Regions from separate parts of the Desulfoluna sp. HI9BLuna genome, predicted to be linked through region 3. Evidence: riboswitches for the same ligand, from Rfam matches in the RefSeq annotation. Region 3 holds a riboswitch; each other region holds the start of a gene.
What was found. Region 3 has a riboswitch for cobalamin ahead of ACOYW0_RS02795 (helix-turn-helix transcriptional regulator). Riboswitches for the same ligand answer to the same signal wherever they lie in the genome.
Positions count from the first base shown of each region.

Region 1: another riboswitch for cobalamin. It lies ahead of ACOYW0_RS24695 (DUF2162 family putative transporter); the one in region 3 lies ahead of ACOYW0_RS02795 (helix-turn-helix transcriptional regulator).
Region 2: another riboswitch for cobalamin. It lies ahead of thiC (phosphomethylpyrimidine synthase ThiC); the one in region 3 lies ahead of ACOYW0_RS02795 (helix-turn-helix transcriptional regulator).
Region 4: another riboswitch for cobalamin. It lies ahead of ACOYW0_RS01975 (TonB-dependent receptor plug domain-containing protein); the one in region 3 lies ahead of ACOYW0_RS02795 (helix-turn-helix transcriptional regulator).

Region 1 covers NZ_CP186555.1:6,079,630-6,084,523, reverse strand. The annotation lists gene ACOYW0_RS24705 (FecCD family ABC transporter permease) at 1-477, opposite strand, end outside; gene ACOYW0_RS24700 (ABC transporter substrate-binding protein) at 474-1,388, opposite strand; cobalamin riboswitch at 1,524-1,732, shown strand; gene ACOYW0_RS24695 (DUF2162 family putative transporter) at 1,939-2,670, shown strand; gene ACOYW0_RS24690 (MotA/TolQ/ExbB proton channel family protein) at 2,692-3,336, shown strand; gene ACOYW0_RS24685 (DUF2149 domain-containing protein) at 3,333-3,704, shown strand; gene ACOYW0_RS24680 (helical backbone metal receptor) at 3,840-4,894, shown strand, end outside.
Region 2 covers NZ_CP186555.1:4,230,267-4,235,160, forward strand. The annotation lists gene ACOYW0_RS17130 (DUF1254 domain-containing protein) at 1-199, shown strand, start outside; gene sstT (serine/threonine transporter SstT) at 316-1,569, opposite strand; cobalamin riboswitch at 2,097-2,322, shown strand; gene thiC (phosphomethylpyrimidine synthase ThiC) at 2,616-3,938, shown strand; gene cobT (nicotinate-nucleotide--dimethylbenzimidazole phosphoribosyltransferase) at 4,200-4,894, shown strand, end outside.
Region 3 covers NZ_CP186555.1:758,669-763,562, reverse strand. The annotation lists gene ACOYW0_RS02800 (TonB-dependent receptor) at 1-1,650, opposite strand, end outside; gene ACOYW0_RS02795 (helix-turn-helix transcriptional regulator) at 2,137-3,126, opposite strand; cobalamin riboswitch at 3,353-3,539, opposite strand; gene ACOYW0_RS02790 (DeoR/GlpR family DNA-binding transcription regulator) at 4,420-4,894, opposite strand, start outside.
Region 4 covers NZ_CP186555.1:530,657-535,550, forward strand. The annotation lists gene ACOYW0_RS01975 (TonB-dependent receptor plug domain-containing protein) at 380-2,293, opposite strand; cobalamin riboswitch at 2,581-2,773, opposite strand; gene ACOYW0_RS01980 (methyl-accepting chemotaxis protein) at 3,691-4,894, shown strand, end outside.

The DNA of each region.
Region 1 (4,894 bases), 1.1 Mb from region 3:
TAACAGCATGGCGTCCCGGCCCACCCGGCTTTCGCCCCGTGAAAGGACAAGCACCAGGAAGAGGGTGACCATGCTGCCGGCAAAGGCGGTGAGGCTGACCCCCGGCACACGGGCAAATCCGGCAAGGATCCCCATGATGGCACCGGTGGCCGCACCGCCGGAGATGCCAAGGATATAGGGCTCGGCAAGGGGGTTTCCCAGAAGGGCCTGAAAAACCAGCCCCCCTAAGGAGAGCACTGCCCCGCAGAACAGGGCCATGAGCACCCGGGGCAACCGGATGCGCTCGATGATGGCAATCTGGAGGCTGTCTGCCTGGGAATCACCCGTTATGAGCTGTGCCACAGGCGTAAGGTCGATACCCGAAGGCCCAGTGGCCAGGCCCAGGAGAACCGCAGCCCCAAGAACCATGGAGAGCAGGGCGGTGATGAGGAGGATTCGTTTCAGCAGGCGCCCCCGTACCCTGGATGTGTCGTTCACCGGGCCGCCTCCTCAAAAAGGGTGGGATGGATCAGGGCCGCCAGCATGGCAAGGCCCTCCACCACACGCGGGGTGGGGCGATCCAGGATGTCCGAATTCACGACATGGATGTTGTTGGTTTGAACGGCGGGAAGGGACGGCCAGCTTGCCCACTCCTGTCTCATGGTGTCGAAGTCGTCGTTTCTGGCCATGGAGGTGATGATGATCATCTCCGGTGCCAGGGCCAGGACCTGTTCCTTGGAAAACCGGGGGTAGGGCGTTTTGCTGGTGACGACGTTTTCTCCCCCTGCCCGGCGGATCATTTCGTTTAAAAAGGTGTTTTTGCCCACGGAGACGATGGGGGAGATCCCGATCTGGAAAAAGAGGCGGGGTTTATGGGATGCCCCGGCAATGGTCCGGTCAATGGCCTCCAGCTGCGCGCCCATGGCATCGGTGATGGTTCTGGCCTCACTCGTTGCATTAAGGAGGTTGCCTATCTCATTGATAGAACGAATAATCGTGTCGATACCGTCGGGGTTGACCGTGTACACGGGGATGCCGAAGGCCTTGATACGCTGGATCACTTTATCCGGGTTGCCGTCCTTCACCGCCAGGCAGAGGTCGGGCTTCAGGGAGACAATGGTCTCCAGCTCCGGTCGGATATAGCTGCCGACCCGGGGAAGTTTTTGTGCTGCCGCAGGGTAGTCGCTGTATCGGGTGACCCCGGCAAGGAGATCTCCCTTGCCCAGGGAAAAAACGATCTCGGTGATGCTGGGGGCAAGGGACACCACTCTTTTGGGGGCGTCCGGCAGATCAACAATACAGCCTGTGGTGTCGGTGACGCTTTTGGCCTGCACACGGGCAGCGAAGAGGCCGCACCAGGCCACGCCCAAAGCGAGAAGGAAAAGGGTGCGTAAGGCTCGATTTTTCATGATGTTATCCATGACCTCCCACGAAACCGGGTCCGCGCATATCTTTGGATATGCTTGAATCCAAAGGGTTCGAGCCTGATTGCCGGATTCTCCCCACAGGGAAAATTATCCTTGACATAGGACATTTCTATGGAATAGTAAACGAGAAATTCAGGTGCTTTTCCCTTTGCATGGCTCAAGGGGAGAAGAGAATAGGGAATCCCGTGAAATTCGGGAACGGACCCGCCGCTGTAAGTGGGGACTGTTTTGGCCACCATGCCACTGGGAGTTGTTAAACACTCGGGAAGGCGCGCCGGACGGGACGATCCACGAGTCAGAAGACCTGCCTGGATGGAGATGTCTCGATGCCCGTGGTAAAGGCTGAGATATGCCGCGATGCATGCACAGATCGTGTGTCACGCTTTTTTTGTGGGAAAATACGGATCCCCGCACCTTAAACCTACAGGTGCGGGGATTTTTTTGTTTTCACGCCCGCACCCTCCATCCCGGCTTTACGCAACCCGACGGAGACCACTCCGTTGCCGTATGATTTGGAAGGAGTACACGTACCATGGAATGGAAAAGCCTGATTGCCGGATTGGTCTTTACCATGGGAATGTACGCCGCCAAATGCGGCATCGGCCTGGCCTGCGGGTGGTCGCAAAGAAAGAGCCGCCGCCTTGCCTTCATCGCAGTGGCGGCTTTGGCCTATACCCTCCTGTTCGCCGGGTGTTACCTGCTCCTTACCCGTGTCAATCTGTTAAACAAGCTCCTTATCGTAGAACACCTGGTGAAGTGGGCCATGGCCGTTCACGCGGCCATGGCCTCGCTTCTCCTCGTGTGGGGCTCCGCCTTGCTGAAAAAACCTGCCGAGGGATCAGGGCCCGTGCGGGGATGGCTGCTCTTTGCCCTGCCGTGCCCGGTGTGCATGGGGGTTATTCTGCTGACCATCGCCTTTGTTATCGGGCTTTTCCCGGAGAATGCTTTTGGCATGACCGCCATGGCCTGGGGGATTTTCGTCCTCGTTGCATCGGTTGGTTTTCTGACCACCCGATGCCTGGGGGCCCGGTTCGGTACCCCTCACCACGTCATGGGAACGATGATGGTCCTTGCGGCGCTCTGGTTTCTCCTGACAATTCTGGTGGTTCCCCATGTCTCCGAGTTGCCGGATGTTTTTGCCATGGCATCCGGCGCAGCCGATTCGGCCCGCGGCGAGGGGAACGCACCTATTGCTGCGGCCATTGTTGCATGTTGCCTCTTTGGGGGCGGCATCTTTCTGGATCGTTTTGTCCATACCCATTGACGTTTTTTTAAGGATTCGTACGTGCAAACGGCAGCTCTCATCAAAAGTTATATCTATGTGGTCTCATCATCCCTTCTCTACCCGGTCCTGATCCTTCTGGCCTTTCTCACCTTCTGGGCCGTGGTGTGTGCCGGGGCCCTCTTTTCCGAATGGGTACGAAGGCATCGTATGGCGGTGGAAAACGACGGCCCGGATGTGTTCTTCCGGCCCGACCATGACCTGCATACCACGCCCCGGGTCAGCCGTTATGTGGCCCGGCTCAAAGGCCTCCTGGAAAAAAACGGCGGCGCCTCGACCCTTGAGGTGGAGGGACTCCTTCAGGACACCACGCGCCGGCTTTTTTCCTCTCTTGACGTGTATCGCCTGGTGGTTCGCGTGGGCCCGGGCCTGGGCCTCATCGGCACACTGATCCCCATGGGAACGGGGCTGGCCGCCCTGGGACAGGGGGACCTGTCCATGCTCTCTTCGGAGCTGGTCATTGCCTTTACCACCACGGTGGTGGGCCTTGCCGTGGGACTCCTGGCTTATCTGTTCCTCGTCATCAAGACCCGCTGGGCCGATGAGGACCTCCTGAACATGGAGGTGGCCACCGAAGCCCTGGCCGGAACCCCGCAAGGCTCATCGGGCAACGGGACAACAGGGGCACCTGCCGGGGAGGCGGCATGAGGTACCTGAAAAAACGACGCTACGCCGTGGGGGGCGGAAATCAGGGGAGGCCCATGGCCTCGGACCCCATGGACGGGGTGGCCAACCTGTTTGACATCGGCCTGGTCTTTATTGTGGGGCTCATCGTGACCCTGTTTTCCACCTATCGTCTCCACGACCTCTTCAACGAAGAGAGCGAGATGACCATCGTCAAAAAAAACAAAAACGGGGAGATGGAGATCATTACCAAATCCAAGCGAAAAATCGAAGCGCTGAAGGTCTCCAAAACCATGGGAGAAGGGGAGGGGCATCGCATGGGCGTGGCCTATCGTCTGGAAGACGGTTCCATGGTGTACGTTCCCGATGGAAACGAGGCTGCACCGGACTAACCCGGATATTTCTCGAATCGAGTACCCCCATATTCAAGGCCTGTTTGTCAATTTTTCCAAACGTGTTGCCCCGGCAGGGCCGCTGGAGACAAGCGGAGTCATTATCGTTTACGCCACGCAATCAGGAACCCGACCATGACATGGATCCGCCGGGGGATGGCAGCGGCCGTCCTTACTCTTTTTCTCTTTGTTTTTCTACCCGTTGCCCGGGCTGTCACCATCACCGATTCCACGGGCCGTACCGTCACCTTTGACCAGCCGCCCACACGGGTGGTGTCCCTGGTGCCGTCCCTCACCGAGGCCCTTTTTGTCATGGGAGCCGAGGATCGGGTGGTGGGGGTGACCCTCCACGACACCTGGCCCGCTGAGGCCAACACCAAAACCGTGGTGGGCGGATTCTTCAGGCCCTCGGTGGACAAGGTGCTTACACTCAACCCCGACCTGGTGTTTGTCTCCGGCATCCAGAAGGAGATGATTGAGGCCCTTGAAGGCACCGTACTCGTTGTGCAGCTTGACCCGGGCTCCGTGGACGAGGCCTTCGGGCAGATGCGGCTCATGGGACGCATCATGGGCTGCGAGGCAGGAGCGGAGAAAATCATCACGGACAACCGGCAGATCCTTGCCGATATCCGGAAAAAAGTGGCGGCGATTCCGGCTGACAAACGCAAACGGGTGATGCGCCTCATGGGCCGCACCAGCATCATGACCCCCGGGGCCGACTCCTTTCAGCAGGAACTCATCAAGCTGGCCGGGGGCATCCCCCACGGGATCAAACGGGACGGCGCCGTGATTTCCATGACGGACAAAGAGTTGATCGACTTCAAACCGGACGTCATCTATGGATGCGGGGGAGACAAAGAGGCCGCAGAGCTTCTTTACGCCAACCCGGCCTTTGAATCGATTCCCGCCGTCAAAAACAAGCGCATCGACTATTATCCCTGCGAGCTCACCTGCAGGGCCTCCACCCATGTGGGCTATTTTGTCTCCTGGCTTTCGTCAAACCTCTATTCCGCAGAATTTTCCATTCGGAAAAACCAGATCCACCCCGATGCGATAATCGATCGTACGCCGGTTCCCCTGGACCTGGCGTATGTAAAGAAAGCCAGCTTAAACCACGCCACCCTCTACGATTTTCCCTCCAGGAGCCTGGAGGTGACCTTCACATCCCCCAAGACCATTCTCTCCACCCT
Region 2 (4,894 bases), 2.9 Mb from region 3:
CCTGAAGCCGCGCAAGGACGGATCATACGATATCTACTTCAGCCCGAAGCCACCCAAAGGCCAGGAGAATAATTGGATCCAGACCGTGCCGGGCAAGGGGTGGAACACGATTTTGCGTCTCTACGGCCCCCTGGAGTCGTTTTACGACAAAACCTGGAAGCCCGGAGATCCTGAACTGGTTGAGTCGTCGAGCCTGTAACGGTCCCCTGGTGCCCCGCTGAGTCGGGTCCGATCAAAAATGAGTCGTCAATAAAAAGGGCCCCATGGGAACGATTCCCATGGGGCCCTTTGTGTTGTCTCTTTAAGCGCGGAAGCTTATGCGGCTGCAACCGTTTCGGTTTCGGTTTCAGTTGCGGCGGTGCTTCGGGCGTTAAGATCCGCTGCAGCAGTAAACAGCACGTCGGTGGAGCTGTTCAGCGCGGTTTCGGCGGAGTCTTGGATGACGCCGATGATGAAACCGGCGGCCACGACCTGCATGGAGATCTCATTGGGAACACCGAAGAGGCTGCAGGCAAGGGGGATCAGGAGGAGCGAGCCACCGGCCACACCGGAGGCCCCGCAGGCGGAGACGGAGGCGATGATGCTCAGCAGAAGCGCCGTTGCCATGTCGACCTGAATGTTCAGGGTGTGGACGGCAGCCAGGGTCATCACGGTGATGGTGATGGCGGCGCCGGCCATGTTGACGGTGGCACCCAGCGGAATGGAGACGGAGTAGGTGTCTTCGTTGAGGTCGAGGCGCTTGCACAGGTCCATGTTCACGGGGATGTTGGCCGCGGAGCTGCGGGTGAAGAAGGCGGTGACGCCGCTCTCACGCAGGCAGGTGAACACGAGAGGGTAGGGGTTGCGCCGGGTCATGAAGAAGACGATGGCCGGGTTGACGATGAGTGCGATGATGAGCATGGCACCCAAAAGAACCTGAAGCAGGTGGGTGTAGCCGGAAAGGGCTTCAAAGCCGGTGGTGGCGATGGTCTGTGAGACCAGGCCAAAGATGCCCAGGGGGGCAAACCGGATAACCAGCTTGACGATGCTGGAGACGCCGTTGGAGACGTCGTGCAGGAAAGTCTTGGTTGCTTCACCCGTATGCTGGAAGGCGATGCCCAGGGCAATGGCCCAGGCAAGGATGCCGATGAAGTTCCCCGTAGCCAGGGCGTTGATGGGGTTGTCCACGATTTTGAAGAGAAGGGTGTTGAGAACCTCCCCGATACCGTTGGGCGGTGTGGCTGCTGTGTCTGTGGCCACCAGGGTCATGTTGGTGGGGAAGAGAAAACTCAAGGTGACGGCTACGAGTGCCGCCATAAAGGTTCCCACCAGGTAGAGGCCGATGATGGAGCGCATGTTGGTGTGGGTGCCGCGCTTCTGGTTGGCAATGGAAGAGGCGACGATGACAAAAACGAGGATGGGTGCAACGGCTTTAAGCGCTTTGACGAACAAGCTGCCGAACAGGCCTGCGGAGTTTGCCGTATCCGGTGATACCTGAGCAAGGATGACACCTGCAATGATCCCGATCACAATCTGCAGTACCAGGCTTCCCGAAGCGATTTTTTTAAAAATCCCTGTCACTTGATTCATGAATTTCCCCCAAAGTTGGTTAAATATTCCTTAATTCCACTATCACCATTTCATAGGGGAAATATCGCTTATATGTCAATATTTTATTTCCATATAGGCTTATTCGTAACGAGGGCGTTATGTTTTTACGCATTCATGAATCTGAGGCCGAAATGTAGGTAGGAGGAGCTTCAACATTGTAAAATAAAGGCCAAATGGAGTTGTGAAGGAACATGGGGCGGCGAGATTGGAATCCCTTTTGGGGGAGTCGTAAAATTTGGGATGCCTATTGGTATGCCCTGAAACAGCCGGTACATTTAAGGTGCTCGAATAAAGTGAAAGAATGCGTAAAAACAGTCTTGCCAACTATCTGAAATCTTAGATAATGTTTCTTAAACGTTCTCTTTGGACGAATGCTTTTTTAAGGCCCTGATGGGCAAAGCGCATCCTCACGCCGCCTTCAAGGTGCTTTTCGCTACCCTTGTCGTCGGAGTTTTTTCCCCTTGACGCCCTTTGCCGGTTTCGTGTAGAGGATGGACAGTACCCGGTAACAGGGTACACATTCAATTTGTCATACGGTGTCATGCAAACGGAACTACGGTGAAAATCCGTGACGGTCCCGCCGCTGTAACCGGGTGGCCCGGCGCAGGTTGGTTTCTCCTCATCATGTGAAGAGATGCCAGCGGTCACTGCCTCTCCTGAAGGGGGGCGGGAAGGCGCGTCGGGAGCTCTTACCCCGGAAGTCAGAAGACGTGCATGAGACTCACGTGACCGAGTTCGATGGCAAAGGGCTCTGAGGTATATCTATGTACCTCAGAGCCCTTTTTTTATTGCCTGAAATCGGTGCGTTTCACCGGCACGGGTTGGTGCTGGTGGGAATGATCATGAAATTCCGGCGCTGTCTGTTTGTACTCCTTGCTTTCTTTCGACAGACGGATTTCATGGCGGCATCGGGTGATCTCCCGGGTGGAGCCGGGGCGCCGTCGGAGTCGGTGGCCGAACGAATCATGGTGGCGGTACTTTATATTTATGAGCCCGCCGATATGCTTGTAAGGAGAAGAGATACAATGGCTGTAGACAAGACCCAGATTGAATTGGCCCGGGAGGGCGTGGTTTCCCCCCAGATGCAGCAGGTTGCCGAAAAAGAGGGGCATGCCCCCGAGGTCATCCGTGACCTGGTGGCCAAAGGGGAGATCGTTATCCCCAACAACCCCAAGCACAAAGGCCCTGCCGTGGGCATCGGTACCGGCCTCCGTACCAAGGTAAACGCCTCCATCGGGACCAGCTCCGATATCTGCGACATCAAGAGCGAGATCGAAAAAGCCCTGGCCGCAGAGGAAGAGGGCGCCGATACCCTCATGGAACTCTCCGCCGGGGGGGACCTGGACCTTGTCCGCCGCGAGGTGCTGGCAGCCACCAACCTTCCCCTGGGCAACGTGCCCCTTTATCAGGCCTTCAAGGAGACCGGGCGCAAGTATCAGGATCCCTCCAAGCTCGACCCCGAATACCTTTTCGATCTCATTGAGCAGCAGCTCGACGACGGCCTCTCCTTCATGGCCATCCACTGCGGCATCAACCAGTACACCATTGAGCGCCTCCGCGCCCAGGGATTCCGGTATGGCGGTCTTGCCTCCAAGGGCGGCACCTTCATGGTGGCCTGGATGGACGCCACCAAGCGTGAAAACCCCCTTTACGAGCAGTTCGACCGCGTCTGTGCCCTCATGAAAAAATACGACGCCGTGCTTTCCCTTGGCAACGGAATCCGTGCAGGTGCCATCCACGACAGCCACGACCGCGCCCAGATGGCCGAGATGATCATCAACTGCGAGCTGGCCGAGCTAGGTCGCGAGATGGGCTGCCAGATGATGGTGGAAGGCCCCGGCCATGTGCCCCTGGATGAGATCGAGGGCAACATCATGCTTGAAAAGCGTATGAGCGGCAACGCCCCCTACTACGTCCTCGGCCCCATCCCCTGCGACACCGGCGCCGGGTACGATCACATCACTGCGGCCATTGGCGCGGCCAGCTCCGCCCGTTTCGGCGCAGACCTTATCTGCTACATCACCCCCGCCGAGCACCTGGCCCTGCCCACGGTTCAGGATGTGCGTGAGGGCGTGCGCGCCACCCGCCTTGCCACCCGCATCGGAGATATCGCCAAGTACCCCAACCGCCGCGAAACCGAGAAGCTGGCTGCCATGGCCCGTCGCGAGATGCGCTGGGACGATCTGGAAAAACACCTCCTTTTCCCGGAGGTGGCCAAGTCCATCCGTGCAGAGCGCACCCCCGAGCAGGAAGACACCTGCACCATGTGCGGTGACTTCTGCGCCATGAAAAAAGGGATGGAGGTTTTCCAGCCCGACATCAAAGGCGACAAGATCTACAAGGGGTAACCCAGGTTCGCGAATGCTCCAACCCTCGTACCTCGGGTTGTCGCATTCGCTGACGGGCTGTGCCCGTGATCAACGGTACGGGTTATTGACGTGTAGCCATTCAGCTTACAATGCCTCCGGTGGTCCTGCCGGAGGCAAGTTGAATCGTTACAAAGACGATTTGTTACGAACGACCATTTTGGTCCCCATGGTGCCATGTCTCCAACCACTGGCATCATGGGGGCGCATGTTTTGACTGGATTGATTGAGGAGGGGTTCTGAATGACATTGCTCGAAAAGACCATCGGTTCCATTGTGGGGATCGATCGCGGGATTGAGACGCTTGCCCTTGCCCGCCTGGCCGACCAGGCGCGGCCCCAGGGGAGTCTTGGGGTGCTGGAACCCCTGTCCGCCCGCCTTGCAGCCATTGCCGGTAAAATCGATGTGAAGCTCGAAAAGAAGGTGGTGGTGACCTGTGCCGGAGACCACGGCGTGGTGGAGGAGGGTGTGAGCCTGTTTCCCCAGGAGGTCACCGAGCAGATGGTCCACAACTTCGTGATCAAGGGCGCCTCCATCAACGTGCTGGCCAAGCACGCCGGGGCCGAGTCCCTGGCGGCCGACATCGGCGTCAAGGCCGATTTTGATCCGTCTCTTCCCATCATCCATAAAAAGGTGGCCAGGGGCACCGAGAACTTTACCAAAGGGCCTGCCATGACCCGCGAGCAGGCTGTGGCAGCCATTGAGGCCGGCATTGAGATTGTGAACGAACTCGTGGCCGAAGGCGGGCTGGACATGCTCGGCACCGGGGACATGGGGATCGGCAACACCACCCCCTCCACGGCCATTATCGCCGTGCTCTCCGGGGAAAAGGTGGAAGACCTTACCGGGCGGGGCACGGGCATCAACGATGAGGCCCTTCAGCGCAAAATCGACGTGATCAAAAAAGGGATCGAGGTGAACAAGCCCGACCCCAAGGA
Region 3 (4,894 bases):
CCAGTCGTCGAACTCTGATTTGACGTACCCAAAGCCGGAGAACAGGTCCAGGCCGGGAAGGGGGCGGGCCTGAACTTCCAGTTCCACGCCCATGCAATGGGCCTTTGCCGCGTTGTTTATGGACGTGCCTGCGGCAAAGGACCACTCCACCACCTGTTTGTCGTCGATATCGATGTAAAAGGCAGCCAGGTTGGCAATGAGCCGCTCATTCAGCCACGATGTCTTGATACCTGCCTCGTAGTTCCAGGTGTATTCGGGATCATAATAGAACGCCTCTTTATCGCTGGGCATGTAGCCATAGTTGTACCCGCCGACCATGTACCCTTTGGACGCCGTGGTATACGCCATGACATTGCCGGTAAGGTCATAGGCAATGGAGAACTTCGGGAGCCACTCATTGTAATCCAGCTTTTTGTCCTGATCGATGACCCCGGCCCCGCCTTTGCCCGTCATGGTTCCGTGCAGTTGCTGATGGTCAAATCTCAGGCCTGCCGTCAGGTGCATTTTATCCAACACCGTGACCGTGCACTGTCCGAATCCTGCATACCCGTCGATGTCGATATCGGTGTCGGCCTTCATGGCCCAGGCTTTTCTCTCGCTTGTTACTTCGGTTTCCTCCTTGAACCCGTATATTCCCGCGAGCCATTGAAAGGGCCCTTGGTTGTCCGGGGAGAACAGCCTGACCTCCTGGCTCATATGGTCGATGCTGTATTTGTTTGGCGAAGCCCCCCAGTTGAGGGGGCCCAGGTCATTGGTGCAGTCCATATCGGTGCTGTAGCTGTGGGAATAGTTCCGTAGCCCGGTGACGGAGGTCATGTTGAAGGACTCGCCGGAATACTTCATGTTCAGTGTCTGGCCGTTGCCTTCCTGGCGGGAGTACTCATCGGCGTCGTTGTGGCTGATGGTGTTATAATCCGTTGCATACGGTCCTGTGCGGTACCTGTAGGAGTTCTGCTGGTCATCGGTGTCCATGAAATCGGCTGTGAAGGACAGGTCCCACTGATCCGTGGGGGTCCACCTCAGGGTGGCGCGGCCGTTCTTCTGGTCTTTTTCAGCGCTTTTATCATCGCCGTTGCATGTGTTTGTGATGAAGCCGTCGGAGATACTTGCTTGAGCCGCAACGCCCAGATAGAGGGTGTTTTCGATAATGGGTCCGCTTGCGTTCATCCCGGCCCGCCAGGAGTCGTAGCTGCTGTATTCGGTGAAAAGCTTTCCCTTGAACTCATTGTCCGGCTGCCTGGTCACAAGGTTGATGACGCCGGATTCACTGTTTCGACCGTACAGGGTCCCTTGGGGGCCCCGCAAAACCTCAGCCCTTTCAAGGTCGAGCAGTTCGGTGTTGTACATGTAATGCAGCGGGAAATTGACCCCGTCCACATAAAACCCGGTGGGAGAGTAAATGGAGGTTGTAAAGGAGGAGACACCCCTTAAAACCAATAAATTCTCCGCCGAGGATTCGTTCATGAACAGGTTGGGGACATAGCGAACAAGATCACTCATGTCCTTGCTGCCGGAATCTTCGATGTCGGTGCCGGTGAAGACGGACAGACTCATGGGGACATCCTGAACATGCTCTTCTACTTTTTGGGCCGTAACCGTTACGGGCTCAAGCCGAAAAGGTGACGATTCTTTTTTCTGCTCCTGTGCCATCGCCAAAGACGCTGATAATGGGGATAGAGCCACCAGTACAACGAGCAGCGACGCCATAAAACCCTTTGGAAATCGATCTCTGTTTCTATTCATGACCTGTTCCTTAAAGCTGAATCTGTTACGAGTGATGGGCCTGAACTTAAGGGGCAAACCGCAGTTCAGCGCATCAGAGTTGCCCTTGCAGCCTCGTTGCCACAAGGCGCTGATGACGGATCATCAGAGTGGGCACCCGGCTCCTTTGAAGGGTGAAAAACGATAAAAATAAAGCCATCATGTAATGGTATAGCCGCAATATAGCGCCGCTGTTCATGGGGTGAAATGGGGGTGGTATGACCGAAACGGATTCTTGCATGACCTGGATGGATTTTTGAACGGAATCGGCTTTGACGGAGGCAGTCTTCCTCGGTGTGCTGTTGCCTGATTTTTGCCTTAGCCGTGCTTCGGCCCAAAGCAAAGGGGGCTCAGGCTTCCGGGAAAAGAGGAGGCTTAAGGCATGGCGCTGAAGCATGTGTTGCTTCGGTAAATACTCGGCCTGATGCCGAATTTGGTTTTAAAGGCATCGGAGAATCGCCCCGCGTCCATATAGCCAACTTGATACGATATCTCCTTGATATTCATGTTGCCCTCTTCCAGAAGCTGGCGGGCTCTCTCCATCCGATGCTCATGTAAATAGCCGAAGGCCGTTTGCCCACAGACCTGCCTGAACCCGTGCTTGAGCTTGAAATCATTCAGCCCGACTCGACTGGCAAGTTCCAGCAGTGATGGCGGGGTCTGCATATTCTCGACGATAATGCCCATGGCCTCATGGACACGGTCTATATCGGAAGGGCGAAGCGGAGCGGTTTTTTTTATGCTGTTTCTGGCAATGGCAGCCTGTTCAAGTTGAAGCGATATCAACTCAAGGGCCTTGCTTTCGAGGAAGACTCGTTTGATCAGGCCCTGATACGGGCAATTGAGAAGCTGGTGAAGGGCGGTTTGCATGGCAGGGGGCATGGAGCCCGCATAGTGGTAATGGGTCTTGGGGCACCCCTCCATAACAGCCCGGAGATCGGCGGGGGCTTGCTCCATATCCCCCCGGGAGAACATGCCCAACACGACCGGGTCGACCTGGATGTGGAGCATGTGAACGGGTTTTTCAGGGGGAAATTGGCTGTACCCTTGGGAATTTGGAAAACAGGATACGGTGCATGTGCCTGTTTCTGCCTGGATGATTGTCGGCTTGGGTTTCCCCAGGTTGACTATGGATCGGCCGCTTCCTGAGAGTACAAAGCAAAAGAGCAGTGGGGACCGCTCCATTTCGAAATGGGAGGTCACGCCTTCGGCATAGGTTGCCTTGGTAAGAATCAAGGAGAGCCCGGGCCTTAGGGGGATCTCTTTGGTCCATCCCTTCTCACCGTTTTCGGGCCGCCTCAGTTCAAGGTCCATATGATCTGAAACGATGTCGTCGGAACGTTGATGCCTTAATTCGGAGTCCATGCAGCACACCCTTTACACACGGTTTGTTTAAAAACGTAGCCCGCATGGTGTCTGAATGGCGGCAAAGGAGTGATATCAAAACATCGTGTGACGTGCTTTATTGCCTGGCGGGTGCCGATACCTCCGGTATGTGCTCAGGCAATAAAAAACCCACACAGGATCTTGCCTGTGTGGGTTACCGTTTTTCATACCACAACAACGTCATCACTTTGGTGCCATAAAGTGATGACACATCTCCATTCAGGTAAGTCTTCTGACTCCCGGATCATCCTACTGGCTGCGCCTTCCCGTCACAGTGTGGCAGTGGCCGTGTGCAGCGTTCGTCCCCGGTTACAGCGGCGGGCCCGTTCCTGATTTTCACAGGATTCCTTGTTATACTGATTTTATTCAGTACCTGAAGTCAGGGCCGAAGCAAATATCGAAGAAACCAAATGAAACCCTCCGGCTGCGTGGTGAGTCACCAGCGCGTTGCCCACGGTGTTCGGGTTACTTCATCACGGCATTCCCAGGGAATGTGTTCTTATCTGCTTGGGCCCCTGTATGTCTGCCAGAATACATTGTCGAAGAGGGGATATCCCATCGGCTGATCATGAACTGCACATAAAAAAGGCAATCGGCATCATAATCCTTTGCCAACAATTATTCTGGATTTATTGAATTGTCATTACATGAGGGGTTTATGGATGTCAAACGGAAAAGGTTCTGGCTAGGTGAAGATTTGTATTTGGATATGTGGTGAGCATCATGTGGTCTCGTTTATGTGGGAGTGGCGGGGGGGCTGGTGAGGCAGGTGGAGCTATGCACTCTTCGGCTTAGGAATCCTTATGCTGAGCGGGAGATTATCGACGTTTAAAGAGGCAGAAATTGGTAGGACGCTTTATCTTTTACGTTTGCCCAATGTCAAGGCCCTCCTCTTTTTCTGACGCAGCGGGAGGCAATTGCCTTTGAGATCAGTGTCGTGGGGCTGTTTTTAGGTGGCCTGGGGCTGGTTGTTCATGTTGCGTTTACACCCTTTTACCTTGGTAGGCCGTATGCGGGGCGGGTAACAACTATATCTGTTACTCCGACGGGATGAAGCATATCGTGAAATGTGTAGGTGCGACCCATTCATTCCCGTATCTTTCGATACGGGCTTGATGCGTTGCGGGAAAATTTCCATAGTGCTGAGCAGATTCTGAAACCAAAGCATCCAAAAACGTTGAAATAAAAGGACTGCGAACCTTTAGATTACAAAGAACATCTGCTCAAATGGTCACGTGAGGTATTTCTATTCCTGTACAGATATCAATAATATTACTTATTGATTAAGTTGATTCCAAATTTTGTATATGCATTTTTGGTTTTTAGGGGGATATTCGAATCGGTGACTAAAAGATCCACTTTAGAAATATCGCTCACTTTGATAAGAGATGTCGATTCCAACTTACTGCTGTCGGCAATAATGATTGCTTTTTGGCTAATATCTAAAAGTTTTTTTTGAATCTGAACCTCTTCCAAGGGATAGTCTGTAATTCCTGTTTTCAGAGAGAAGCTGCTGACACTTATAAATGCTTTATCTATAATAAATTCATCTAATATTCTTTCGGTTATTTTTCCGAAAAATGCTTGCTCTTTTACATTCAATATCCCACCAGCAAGAATGACATTAAACCCTTCAATATCCGATAATTTATTTATAATGGTTAATGAATTCGATATGACAGTTAGTTTTTTAAATTTTTTTGTTATCAATTTTGCAATTGCAAGGTTTGTGGTGCTGTCATTTAGA
Region 4 (4,894 bases), 230 kb from region 3:
GTCAATTCTTGACAAAAATTATCAAGAATTACTCACATTGACTGTGTGCCCCCCATGATCACAGCAAGCCCCTGCCCATCCCCCTGAAAAAAGCAGGGCATTCCGCCCAGCCCAATCAGGGCACAACAGCCCCATGGCTTGTTGCATAAAGGGGCCTGTTACATACAGGAACGTCCTCAACATCTTGATGGTTGGAAGGCGATTCTCCGGTTCGGAAAGGGACTGGGGAGGAAGGAGCAGCTTTGAGGTGGCCCCCCGCGGCGGGAACGGCGCGGGGGGCCAGTGAATCGAAAAGGCTAACCCGGATATGTCATGGACCGAGTAAACCCATATTCAAGTTATCCTTTTGAAACGATTATTGTTTCATGAACTACCCGGATTAAAAGATCAACTCATACCCGAGCTTGTAGGTGCGGCCCAGGTCGTAGTATTCGTAGTGCTTTGACTTGTCGGGGGTGTTGTCCCCCCAGGTCACCACGGTGTCGTCGAACATGTTGTCCACGCCAAAAGTGAGGTACCCCTTCCAGCAGGCCAGCTTTCCGGCAAAATGAACCGGGTTGTAGCTGGGGAGATTTCTCTCCCGCTCCCGCAAGATATCCACGGCAAGGTTGAGGACCAGCGGTTCGGTGACATAGGACACCCCCACCGAGGTCTGGAATTCAGGGGCGGCCTGGTACTCTTCCCCATCGGTGTCTTCGGCCGTGGTATCGGCCAGGTAACCGGCCACATCCAGGGAGACGGCGTCCAGGAACGAGGCCTGGTTCACAAAGGGGTAAAAGGAGGTCTCCCACTCAACCCCCGTGGACTCGTAGTCGCCTGCGTTGAACTTGGTGGTTACCTTATCCACGGTTATGGACTCGATCTTGTCTTCGAAGGTCATATAAAAACACGCCAGGCGAACCCTCATGTAGTCGTTGTCGTACTTGATCCCGCCCTCGTAGGTCCAGCCGCTCTCGGGGTCGAGATCCGGGTTGCCCGTGAGGGCATCGCCCTTGTAGTACAGGTCGTTGAAGGTAGGTGCCTTGAATGCCTTTCCGGCGTTGGCAAAAAGGTTCAGGCCGGAGGAGACCCGGTAGGTGACCCCGGCAGAAGGCAGGAAGATGTCGTAGTCCTTGTTGTCACCGTTTCCATCGTAGATCAGCTGTTCACGAAACCCCAGCACCACGGTGAGGGAATCGGCAAAGGTCTTTTTCGTCTGCACAAAGGCTGAAATATCGTCCCGGTGGTGCCTGCCGTATTTTTCGCTGTAATCGGCACCCCGGTAGACATAGTCTCCTCCGGCGGTCAGCTCCACCCCGGCCAAGGTGGTCCGGTAATCCCCCTGCACCCCGTAGTTGTAGTTCTTGTTGCACTCATCGGTGAGCCCTTTACTGGTCAGCTCCTCGCGGTCCAGCTGGTCCAGATAGCCGAAGGCCTTGAGCCTGACGTGCTCTTTTTCAAATCGGATGTCGGCAAAGTGCTTGGCGTGCTCCTGCTCCGTTTCCTTATCCACACCGCCCGCATTTTTGTTTTTGGTGTACCCGGTGGTGCTGAGGCTTCCCAGGTAGTCGACGTAGAGGCCATCTGCCAGGGTGGCGTTGAGGTTGAGGCCGCCGCTATCCACAGCGTCCCGCGAGTAAAAATAATTATCGGAGGGGTCATCCGGGTAGGTGGTCTGGGAAATCTTGTCCACCGCGTCCAGGTGAGCGTAAGAGACCCCGACGTTCACACGGGGGCTGCTGAGCTCTGCGCTTGCCGTGCGATGCCCGTGGGAGCCTGCCTCCACGGACACGGATGCCTGGGTGGCCTTGGCGTTCTTGTTGGTGATGATGTTGACCACGCTGGCAAGGGCGTCGGCCCCGTATAAGGTGGAAGCCGCCCCTTTCATCACCTCCACCCGCTCGATCTGCTCCAGGGGGATCATGTCCAGGTCGTACCCCTGGCCGGCGGCACCCTGAACAGGGCAGCCGTTGACCAGGATCAGGGTGCCCTTGGAAATTCCCCGGGCCGTGATCTCACTGTTCATGCCGCCGAAGGAGACCCCCTGGGGCCCGAAGGACTTGTAGGAGAAGCCTCCTTTTCGCCTCAGGGCCTGGGCCAGGTTATTGGCTCCTGTCTCCATGAGCTCTTCCGATGAGTACATGGTGACAAACCGGGAGCTCTCTTTTTCCCCGGTGGGAAAGCGTTCTGCCGTGACCACGACTTCCCCCAAGGCGTCAGCGCCCTTTGCTGCTGAGGGCGCAACCCCCGCAGAGCATAAAAAAATGGCCGCCACACCCGTACAGGCCAGGTGTTTCACATGACGTTTCAGCATACCTCGTTCCTCACATTCTTTGATGATTAAATCAGCAGGCATGGAGAAAAGAGGCGTGCGTTTCCATCCGGTCCCCATGCATGCCCGGGAAAAGGGCGGCTCGCCCCATTCCCCAAACACCCGTAGCCAGAAAAGCCCGGCCACGGAAAAGCCACATACCGTGCGGGTCTTTTTCCCCCCGGCGCCGCCTGCGCCGGAGAACAAAAAAACCCACACAGATCAAAGCCTGTGTGGGATACCGTTTTCATTCCACAATGCACGTTTCCACCCTTATCCACGAGTGAAAAATCTACCCAGCTATTCAGGTAAGTCTTCTGACTTCCGGATCGATCTACTGGCCGCGCCTTCCCGTTGAGATTCAACAGTGGCGTTGATGCGGCGTTCGTCCCCGGTTACAGCGGCGGGCCCGTTCCTGATTTGCACAGGATTCCTTGTTATGCAGGCCACTGATCGGCCGGCACCTGAATATTATGTCCGAAATGGCCAGGGCCATTTCTAAAGAATGGGAGGAAAAGTATCCTACCGTCAGCGAGATGTCAACGCATTCGTGCCGTGCCAAGGAAAACAGGCCATGGCAGGCCCGTGATGAAAAGCCTCCCCCACGGCCTGCAACCGGCAATAGCCCGGTTCGCCCGAAGTGTGAGAAAATCAAACAGCAAACGCTGATTTACATTTTGCATTTTCAAAAAATGCTAACATTTTTATTGTGGCTATCCAAAATCATATATCATCCTTTTGGATGATTGCTTTCTCATGCAATATCCGGGGTAAGTTCTCCCCCCTCCTGCGGAGCCACGGTGAACCCCTCCGAGGCCCGAGAAAGTTCACCCGCACCTATCCCCCCGAAAAAAAACCAGAAATACACGCGACACAATCGCATTTGCCAATGTTACTTTTCAAGGAGTAGGAATATTGTCCGAGTCAAATCCTCACTTTTTTACTTTTTTCTGATTGACTGTCAGCACAAGTTGGGCTATTAGCTCTCGTGATTTTTATAAGATATTTCATAAAACATCATAACCCCTACGAAAGGACACAACACCCCCTGGCCGGGAATCTGGAAAAAAGATCGACGCACAGACAGGCAACCGCCTGCCTGCCATGTTCCCACACGCCTGCCCATTGACTCTTCACGACTCATCAACCAACCCTGAGAATCAAAAACCACCTCACCGCACCCCCTGAAGGGTTCCGCGCCTTTTCTTCGGATACGTGTGTCCCGGTTTTTCAACCCGTTGACAGCTTTTCACTAAAATACGTTGGACACCTTCCTGTCTTAAGCCATGGCATCGGCACGCTTTTCGACAGCCACCTCGATCTGCGGACTTGTGCGCGAAGTGTGGAGCCACACGTTTTTTTTGATCTTCGAAGCACCTCTTGATTAGGAGAATACCCCCATGAACACCCTGAAAACCATGACTCTTCAATCCAAGCTCATCCTGGGATTTACCACGGTACTGGGCCTGCTGGCCGCCACCACTCTGCTGGGAATCGTCACATTGAACAATGCATCCAACGGTTTTACGGAGTACCGGGAAATGGCCCGCAACGCCAACCTTTCCGGCCAGATTCAGGCCAATATGCTCATGACGCGGATGAACGTCAAAGAGTTCCTTATCTCTGGGAACGAGACCAACCGGGAAGAGTTCCTGGGGTACTATGAGAAGATGGATGATTTGCTGAAACGGGCAACCGGGAACATCAACCACCCTGACCGTGCCGCAAGAATCCGGGAGATCGACGCTTCCGTTAGCCGCTACAACGAAGCCTTCACCAAGGTGGTGAACCTTCAAAAGCAAGAAGAACAAATCATCGGAGACGTCCTGAACCCCAGGGGCAAGGCCATGGAAACCCTGCTCGCAGAGCTCCTGGAGTCGGCCAACCGGGAACGCGACACCGAAGTGACCTATGGAGCGGGGGTTGCCATGGAACACATGCTCATCGGCCGGGTTCACAGGACCGCCTTTTTCGTCAGCAATGCCCGGTCCGATGCCGACCGGGTGGCCTCCGAATTCGATTTGATGCAAGAGGCCCTGGACCACCTTGCAAAGACAGAGGCCCACACCACGGCTCTTTCCAACATCCAAAAAGAGAAAGACCTTTACCTGCAAGGTTTTGCCCAGGCCCTTTCCCTTCGAAACACCCGCAACCAGGTCATTGAGGGCACCCTGGACCGTATCGGCCCCGAAGTGGCAGACCTTATCGATGAAATTAAACTCGACATCAAGGGGGTCCAGGATCAGATCGGCCCCCGCCTGAAGGCATCCAACCACCGGGGGATCGTCCTGATCATCGTCATGAGCGCAGGGGCCCTGCTCATAGGCGTTCTCGTTGTCATCGGCCTGACCCGCAGCGTCTTGAGGCAGCTGGGCTGCGACCCCGCAGAAATCGCGAAGGTGGCCCGCAACATTTCCGGAGGCAACTTCCTCATCACCTTCACCTACGACAGGAACAACGAGCTCCACGGCGTTTACAAAGACATGGAAACCATGGCCATCAAACTCCGGGAAACCTTCTCCAATATCCGGTCCGGGGTACACACCCTCACCTCCGCCACCGAAGAACTCGGCACCGTGTCGACCCAGATGGTATCCGGCTCGG